One region of the Agrococcus sp. ARC_14 genome, then DNA from elsewhere that is predicted to be linked to it. Evidence: predicted binding sites of a transcription regulator. Region 1 holds the regulator's gene; the other holds the start of a gene.

The links. The regulator LexA, encoded in region 1, represses DNA repair genes until DNA is damaged. The targets are predictions, from matches to a motif close to TCGAACANNTGTTCGA.
Region 2: the regulator LexA is predicted to act here: its motif matches at 2,401-2,416, upstream of MKD51_RS11245 (HNH endonuclease signature motif containing protein).

The regions. Positions count from the first base shown of each region.
Region 1 covers NZ_JAKUDO010000001.1:2,377,564-2,381,990, forward strand. The annotation lists gene hisB (imidazoleglycerol-phosphate dehydratase HisB) at 1-561, opposite strand, end outside; gene MKD51_RS11740 (histidinol-phosphate transaminase) at 571-1,650, opposite strand; gene MKD51_RS11745 (hypothetical protein) at 1,712-2,062, opposite strand; gene lexA (transcriptional repressor LexA) at 2,320-2,943, shown strand; gene hflX (GTPase HflX) at 3,039-4,427, opposite strand, start outside.
Region 2 covers NZ_JAKUDO010000001.1:2,269,037-2,273,463, reverse strand. The annotation lists gene MKD51_RS11270 (NAD(P)-binding protein) at 1-19, shown strand, start outside; gene MKD51_RS11265 (VOC family protein) at 103-528, shown strand; gene MKD51_RS11260 (hypothetical protein) at 587-724, opposite strand; gene MKD51_RS11255 (arsenate reductase ArsC) at 797-1,216, opposite strand; gene MKD51_RS11250 (metalloregulator ArsR/SmtB family transcription factor) at 1,246-2,244, opposite strand; gene MKD51_RS11245 (HNH endonuclease signature motif containing protein) at 2,467-4,203, shown strand; gene MKD51_RS11240 (acetyl-CoA C-acyltransferase) at 4,298-4,427, shown strand, end outside.

The DNA.
Region 1 (4,427 bases):
AGGATCCTGCTCGACCGCGACGCGCAGCGCCCGGGCGAAGGCCTTGAACTCCGCCTCAGCGATGTGGTGCGGGTCGCGCCCGGAGAGCAGGTCGACGTGCGCGGTGATGCGCGCGTTGAGCGTGATCGCCTCGAAGACGTGGCGCACGAGCGAGCCGGTGAAGTGGCCGCCGATGCGGTGCAGCTCGAAGCCGGCCGGCTCGCCGGAGTGCACGAGGAACGGCCTGCCGGAGAGGTCGACGACGGCGCGCGCGAGCGCTTCGTCGAGCGGCACGGTCGCGTCGCCGTAGCGGCGCACGCCTGCCTTGTCGCCCAGCGCATCCTTGAGCGCGAGGCCCAGCGCGATCGCGGTGTCCTCGACCGTGTGGTGCGCGTCGATGTCGGTGTCGCCGCTCGCCTGCACGTCGAGATCGATGAGCGAGTGCTTCGAGAAGGCAGTCAGCATGTGGTCGAAGAAGGGCACCGTGGTCGAGATCGACGAGGTGCCGGTGCCGTCGAGGTCGAGCGAGAGTCGGATGCTCGACTCGCTCGTCGTGCGCTCGATCGTTGCGGTGCGTGCCATGGCTCGATCCTATTCTGCGGTGAGCGCGGCCAAGGCGGCCAGCAGCGCGGTCGTCTCCCCCGGCGTGCCGGCGGTGATGCGGAGCGTGCCCGGCAGCCCGACATCGCGCACCAGGATGCCGCGGTCGAGCAGTGCCTGGAAGGTCGCGCTCGGATCGGCGATGCCGCCCACGAGCACGAAGTTGGAGTCAGAGGGATAGGGCTGCATGCCCAGCTGCGCGAGCGCTTCGACGAGTCGATCGCGCTGCGCACGCAGCTCGTCGACGCGCGCCAGCATCTGGTCGCTGTGGCGCAGCGCCGCGACCGCCGCGGCCTGCGTGATGGCCGAGAGGTGGTACGGCAGGCGAACGAGCCGCAGCGCGTCGATCACCGCCGGGTCGGCCGCGAGGTAGCCGACCCGGATGCCTGCGAAGGCGAAGGCCTTGCTCATGGTGCGCGACACGAGCAGCCGCGGGAAGCGCTCGAGCAGCGTCAGCGCCGTCTGGCTGCGGTCATGCGCGAACTCGGCATAGGCCTCGTCGACGAGGACGATGCCCCGCGCGGCCTCGGCTGCGGCCTCGATGACGTCGAGGCCGATCGCCGTGCCCGTGGGGTTGTTCGGCGAGCACAGGAAGACGATGTCGGGATCGTGCTCGGCGATGGCCGCCCGCACCGCCTCGGGCGTGAGCGTGAAGTCGTCGGCGCGCGGCACCGGGATCCACTCCATGCCGACGCCCTGCGCGAGCAGCGGGTACATCGAGTAGGTCGGGGTGAACGAGAGCAGCGAGCGGCCGGGGCCGCCGAAGGCCTGCAGCACGTGCTGCAGCACTTCGTTGGAGCCGTTCCCCGCCCAGATCTGCGCGGGCTCGATCCCGTGACCCAGGTAGTCGGCGAACGAGCGGCGGAGCGTGTCGAACTCGCGGTCTGGATAGCGGTTGGCGTCGGGCAGCGCGCGGGCGATCTCCTGCACGATGTCGAGTGCGACGGCCTCGGGCACGCGGTACGCGTTCTCGTTGACGTTGAGGCGAACAGGGACCTCGAGCTGCGGCGCTCCGTAAGGCGTCAGGCCACGAAGGTCGTCGCGGATGGGCAGATCATCGAGGCTTGTCACCCGACCAGCCTAGGACGATGTCAGATGCCTCGCGCGGCGCAGCCTGCGGGCCGCAGCCGGATCAGCCGGCGTAGTGCGCCGGGATCGCGAGCTGCTCGCCGGGCTGGATGGAGCCGGCGATGCCGTTGAGCATCTCGATCTCGGCGATCACGTCTCGGGGGTCGGCATCGGGTGCGAGCGACTGCGCGATCTGCCAGAGCGACTGACCGGGCAGCACGGTGACGTACGAGAAGTCGGCAGTCTGCGTCGACGAGGAGGCGACAGCGCCGGCAAGGGCGTCGCCCAGCACACCAGCTCCGGCGAGCGCGGCGGCGGCGAGGACGGGGGTGGCGACGAGCAGGGCCAGGGCGCGGCGACCGCGCGAGGTCATCCGCAGGCGGACAGTCGGCGTGGCGGTGGCGATGGCAGTCATCGGTGCTCCTTCCAGTCTGGGATCCGCAGGCGGTGCTCGGCCGGGAGCACCGCCTGCGAATCTCTGTTTCGAACCTATCTTCGATTCCCTGGACGAGTCAAGCCCTGCCGCGGAGTTTCTCCACGACACGCTCGAACATCCGTTTGATTCGGGCGTCCTGTCGGATACGCTTTCGAACCAGGAGCAGTCAATCGCAGGCCACCCACACGCCCGTCCCGGGCGCCCGGCGGGCATCGCGGCGACAGAGCGGAGCGGGCATGACGAGGCAGCTGACCGAGAAGCAGCAGGCGATCCTGCAGGTCATCCAGAAGGCCGTGCGCCAGCGCGGGTACCCGCCGAGCTACCGAGAGATCGGCGACGCCGTCGGCCTCTCTTCGCTCTCGAGCGTCACCCACCAGCTGGGGCAGCTCGAGCTCGCCGGCATGATCCGGCGCGACCCCGCTCGGCCGCGCGCCATCGAGGTGCTCGTCCCCGACGAGTCGGTCGAGTCGCTCGCCACCATGGAGCAGGCCACGTTCGTGCCGATGGTCGGTCGCATCGCCGCAGGCATCCCGATCACCGCGGAGGAGCAGGTGGAGGACACCTACCCGCTGCCGAAGGCGCTCGTGGGCGGTGGCGACCTCTTCATACTCAAGGTCGTCGGCGAGTCCATGATCGACGCCGCGATCTGCGACGGCGACTGGGTCGTCGTGCGGCAGCAGCGCGACGCGACCAATGGCGACATCGTGGCCGCGATGCTCGACGGCGAGGCGACCGTGAAGGTCTTCAAGCAGCGCGACGGCCACACCTGGCTGCTGCCCCGCAACTCCGCCTTCGAGCCCATCCTCGGCGATGAGTCCGAGGTGCTGGGCAAGGTCGTCGCGGTGCTGCGCTCGGTGTAGCGTTCGGAGGACTCAATGCCGCAGAGCGGCGTTGAGTCCGGAGAGCGCTAGATCGAGTAGGCGGCCGCAAGGCCGCCGTACCGAGATCTCACTCGTCAGCGCGCGGGCTCGACGCGGAACTCGGCGAGCTGGCTCAGCACCGCCGCCGAGACCTTGGCGTCGATGCGCGTGCCGCCCTCCTCATAGACCTCGCGCAGCACGTCGAAGCGGTCGTGCAGCATCGCGATCACGTCACCGCGCTCGAAGGGCACCAGCAGCGACACCGGCACCTCCGGCCGCGGCAGCATCTCGGCGATGCGCGCGAGGATCTCGTCGACGCCGTCGCCGGTGCGTGCGGATGCGAAGATCGCGTCCGGCTGCAGCCCCCGCAGCACCAGCTGCTCGTCGGCGTCGATGAGATCGGCCTTGTTGAACACCACGATCTCGGGGATCGAGCGTGCGCCCGTCTCCCCCAGCACGTCGCGGACCGTGGCGATCTGCGACGCGGGGTCCGGGTGACTGCCGTCGACGACGTGCACGATGAGCTCCGACTCTGCGACCTCCTCGAGCGTCGAGCGGAACGCCTCCACCAGCTGATGCGGCAGGTTGCGCACGAAGCCGACGGTGTCGGCGATCGTGAACTCGCGGCCATCCGCCGTCTTGGCCTGGCGCACCGTGGCGTCAAGGGTGGCGAAGAGCGAGTTCTCGACGAGCACGCCCGCGCCCGTGATGCGGTTGAGCAGCGATGACTTGCCGGCGTTCGTGTACCCGGCGATCGCGACCCCCGGCACCTCGAAGCGGTCGCGGTTGGCGCGCTTCGCCTGTCGTGCGGGTGCGAAGCCCTTGATCTGCTTGCGCAGTCGCGCCATGCGGGTGTGGATGCGACGGCGGTCGAGCTCGATCTTCGTCTCACCGGGGCCGCGCGAACCCATGCCTGCGCCCTGGCCACCGACCTGGCCACCGGCCTGGCGCGACATCGAATCGCCCCAGCCACGCAGGCGCGGCAGCAGGTACTCGAGCTGCGCGAGCTCGACCTGTGCCTTGCCCTCGCGGCTCTTGGCATGCTGGCTGAAGATGTCGAGGATGACGGCGGTGCGGTCGATGACCTTCACCTTCACGCGGTCCTCGAGCGCTCGTCGCTGGCTGGGTGAGAGCTCGCTGTCGGCGACGACGGTGTCGGCCCCGAGCTCCTTGACCAGCGCGGCGAGCTCGTCGGCCTTGCCGCTGCCGACGTAGGTCGCGGGGTCGGGATTCGGCCTGCGCTGCAGCAGGCCGTCGAGCACCTGCGCGCCGGCCGTCTCGGCGAGGGCCGAGAGCTCGCGCAGCGAGTTCTCGGCGTCTCCGGCGGAGCCCGCGTAGACCCCGACGAGCACGACGTTCTCGAGGCGCACCTCGCGGTACTCGACCTCGGTGATGTCCTCGAGCTCGGTGCGCAGCCCATCGACCCGGCGGAGCGCCGCACGCTCGTCGCGGTCGAGCTGGTCGCCGTCGGTGTCGCTGAAGGC
Region 2 (4,427 bases), 110 kb from region 1:
ACGCAGCACAGCGGAGTGATCGCCGGGTGCCCTCTGGCGAGCGCGCCGCCGCTGCGCCATGCTGGCCCCGAGCGGTCGGGCGGCCGCCGAGAGGAGCCGACCATGGCAACGGTGCTGAACCCCTACCTGGCCTTCGAGCGCGAGGCGCGCGAGGCGATGAACTTCTACCACGGCGTCTTCGGCGGCGATCTCGTGCTCAGCACCTTCAGCGAGGGCGGCATGCAACACGAGCCGGGCGACGCCGACCTCGTCATGCACGCGCAGCTGACGACGGCCGACGGCCACACCCTCATGGCGAGCGACACCCCGCCATCGATGGATGCCCCGAAGCGCGGCCAGCAGGTCTCGGTCTCCGGCGACGACGCGCAGCTGCTGACGCGCTATTGGGAGGGCCTCGGCGACGGCGCGCAGATCATCGAGCCGCTCGCGCGGGCGCCGTGGGGCGATGAGTTCGGCATGCTCGTCGACCGCTGGGGCGTCACCTGGATGGTGAGCATCTCGGCGCAGACCGGTCCGGCGGCGTCGTAGCACCGAGCGCGCCCCGCGTCGATCGACGCGGGGCGCGGGGGCTCAGCACCTGACGGGCTCAGCGACCGTCGTCGGGAGGATCGGCGGGGCCGCCGGAGGCAGTGTCCTCCTCGGTCTCCGGATCGTGCATCGACGACGCCTTCGACGGCATCTCCGTGGCCTCGGGCTGCTCGTGGTCCTGCTCGCGCTCATCCATCGGACATCTCCTCACTCTCTGGGCTTCCGTTGTACCCCGATCGCGCTCGAAGCGCGACCCGCGGCATCGCGGTCAGCGCACCGCAGCGATGTCGAGCGAGGTGAGGAGCCCGCGGATGCGCTGCTCGATGTCGTCACGGATCGGCCGCACGGCGTCGATGCCCTGACCGGCAGGATCCTCGAGCTCCCAATCCTCATAGCGCTTGCCGGGGAAGACCGGGCAGGCATCCCCGCAGCCCATCGTGATGACGACGTCGGACTCCCGCACCGCATCCGTCGTCAGCACCTTCGGCACCTCTGCCGTGATGTCGATGCCGACCTCGCGCATGGCCTCGACGGCGGTGGGGTTGATCTGCTCGGCAGGCATCGAGCCCGCGGAGCGCACCTCGACGGCGCCGCCGGAGAGCTCGCGCAGGAAGCCCGCGGCCATCTGCGATCGGCCCGCGTTGTGCACGCACACGAACAGGGCGCTGGGGGTCTGGGTGTCGGTCATGGTCGTCCTCACTGTCGGGGCGGATGCGGTCAGGCTGTGGGGGAGAGCTCGGCGAGCAGGTGCTCCACCCGTCGCGCGAGGTCGTCGCGGATCGCGCGCACGCCTGCGGGGGAGGCGAGCGCGGGATCGCCGACCTGCCAATCCTCGTAGCGGACGCCGGGGATGATCGGGCAGACGTCGCCGCAGCCCATCGTGATCACGACGTCGGCGGCGCGCACGGCGTCGTCGGTGAGCGGCTTGGGGAAGGGGTCGCCGTCGACACCGAGCTCGTCGATGAGCGCCCGCACCTCGGGGTGGACGTCGGCGGCGGGCATCGAGCCGGCGGAGCGGGCGACCACGCGACCACCGGAGCGCTGCTCGACGAGCGCGGCGGCGAGCTGCGAGCGGCCGGCATTCTGCACGCACACGAAGAGCACGTGCGGCACGCCTGCGGTGCGATCGTGCAGCACGTCTGCGATGCGCTGCTGCGCGAAGCGCTCGGCGAGGACGAGCAGGTGCGAGTGCACGGTCGAGGCTCTGGCGAGGCCGGCGTGCGACTCCCGCACGATCCGCAGCACGGCGTCGCCGGAGAGGTCGGGGGTCGCCTCGGCGAGGCGCGCGGCGAGGCGCGAGAGCTTGGCGTCGACCTCGACTGGCTGGCGGTCGCCCTGCCCCGGATGCCAGGACGGCCGCTCGTCGGCGTGCAGCGCTGCCCGGAGCCCATCGACGAGCGCGGTCGCGACGGGGCGCATGGCCGGCTCGAGTCGGTAGTACACCCAGGTGCCGCGGCGCTCGGAGGTGAGCACGCCCGCGTCGCGCAGCACCTTGAGGTGGTGCGAGACGGTCGGCTGCGAGACGTCGGCGAGCGCGGCGAGGTCGCACGCGCAGGCCTCGCCTGCTGCCGAGCTCGCGATGAGCGAGAGCATGCGCAGTCGCAGCGGGTCGGCGAGCGCCTTGACCGCGACGGCCATCGACTCGGCGGACGCCTGGTCGATCGCGCTCGCGGCGTCGACGCGGTCGCAAGGTGTGCTGGTCTGGGTGATCGTCATGGGTGTCTCGCCTTTGTATCGATTGCTCACTATATTGATGGATCTCGATGCAACATGCAAGTGATGTCGCTGCGCGAGGCACGGCAGGAGTGCACTGCCTGTTCTCCACAGGTGGCGGCAGCGAGCGACGGCGTGTTGGCGCCTTCCCCTACGCTGTCGAACACACATTCGATCGAACGTGGGTGGGCTCACCTGGCTTGGTCGAAGCCGAGGGAGTCGACGGTGACGAGGATCGAGCAGGCAGCAGCAGCGGTGCTGGCCGCGCGCGCCATGTTCGCCGACGCCGACGCGCTCGCTCGTGCTCCGCGCGATGAGATCGTCGAGCTGCTGGCGCGCACGGCCGAGCTGGCTCGCATCGTGGATGCGCAGCGGGTGCGGCTGGCTGGTGCGATCGCCGAGCGATCATCGGGGCCGGCCGAAGAGGCGCTGTGCCGGCGGCTCGGGCAGCGCAGCGCGAAGGAGACGGTCGCGAGCGCCTTCGGCCTCCGTGCTGGCGAGGCGCAGGCGCTGCTGGCGCTTGCCGCTGCCACGAGCGCGGCGATCGGTCTCACGGGCGGTGACATCGCCGTGAAGTATCCGCGGGTCGCCGCGGCGCTCGATGACGGCGACATCTCGCTCGGGCAGGCCCGCGCGATCGTGCAGCACCTCGAGCCGGCGGCGCCGCGCGCCGATCTCGACCAGCTCGGCTGGGCCGAAGACCAGCTGGTGACCGCGGCGACCGACCCTGACTGGCCGCTCGGGCCCGAGCTGTTGATCACGCAGGCACGCGCCTACGTGGCTGTGCTGGATCCCGATGGGGTGCTGCCGAACGCCGAGCGGCAGCGGGCGATGCGGTCGCTGCGACTGCGGCGGCGTGCAGACGGGATGTGGCTGCTCGAGATGCTCTGCACGCCCGAATCGGGCTCCGCGATCAAGACCCTGCTGGATGCGTACACCTCGCCGCGCGTGACGGTCGCGTTCCGCGACGACGGCGTCGATGACACCGGTGGCGATGCCGGTGACGGCCGCCACCCGGATGCGAACGGCCAGCCTGAGGCCGAGGATCTCGGCATCGTCGACGACCGCACACCCGAGCAGAAGCGGCACGACGTGCTCCTCGCCCTCGTGCAGGCGCACGCCGCCTCCGGCGAGGCACCCGTCGCAGGCGGCGAGCCGCCCACGCTCCTGTTCACCGGCACGATCGAGGCGTACGACGCCTACCTGCACGGCCTCGAGCATCCCGACCGGTCCCTCACCGTCCAGCACACCGGCAGCCTGGTGCCGGTCGAGACGATCGACCGACTGCTGTGCCACGCGTTCGTGCAGAAGGTGGTGCTCGACGAGCACGGCCACCCGCTGCAGCTGGGCCGTGCCGAACGGCTCTTCAGCCGTGCTCAGAAGCGCGCCCTCGCCGCCCGCGACGGCGGCTGTGCCACGCCCGACTGCGGCATGCCGGTCGCCTGGACCGAGGCGCACCACGTGCAGCCGTGGGAGCACGGCGGCCGCACCGACGTCGACAACGGCATCCTGCTCTGCAGCCACTGCCACCACGAGGTCCACGCCGGACGCCTGCGCATCCTCCACGCCAGCGACAGGCCCGGCCACTGGCGCGTGGTGCCAGAGCTGCGACCCGCCGACCGCTACGCGAGGGCAGGCCGCACCGGTCCGAGTCTCGCGTCCGCCACGGTGTCGTCCAGGGTCGGCGGGCCGACCGGCACCCTCGCCGCGGCCGCGGGCACGACGCTCGCCGTCACGCTGCCCGATCGGCATCCCTCGCTGCCCGATCCGTACCACAGGCTGTCCGATCCGCACCACAGGCTGTCCGATCCGCGTCCCACACCGGCAGTGCGGCCACCGCGCCGACGCGCTCGCGGCGTCGAAGCGCGGCTGCAGCACCGGGTTCGCGCACGACGCGAGCCCGCACGACGGATGGCGTCCATCGACCTGCTGCCGATGCCGCGCATCGTGCTGCGCAGATGATCGGCAGCGGCATGCATCGAGCGTCGGGCCACCGCGTCGCGCTCGGCTGCGCGAGTACCCTGGTGGCTGACCTCAACTGCGAAGGAGCAGCACCATGCCCGAGACGATCATCGCCGGCTACGCCCGCACGCCGTTCGCCAAGTTCCTCGGCCAGCTGGCGCAGACGCCCTCGACCGAGCTCGGCGCGCACGCCGCGAAGCACGCGCTCGAGAAGGCCGGGGTCG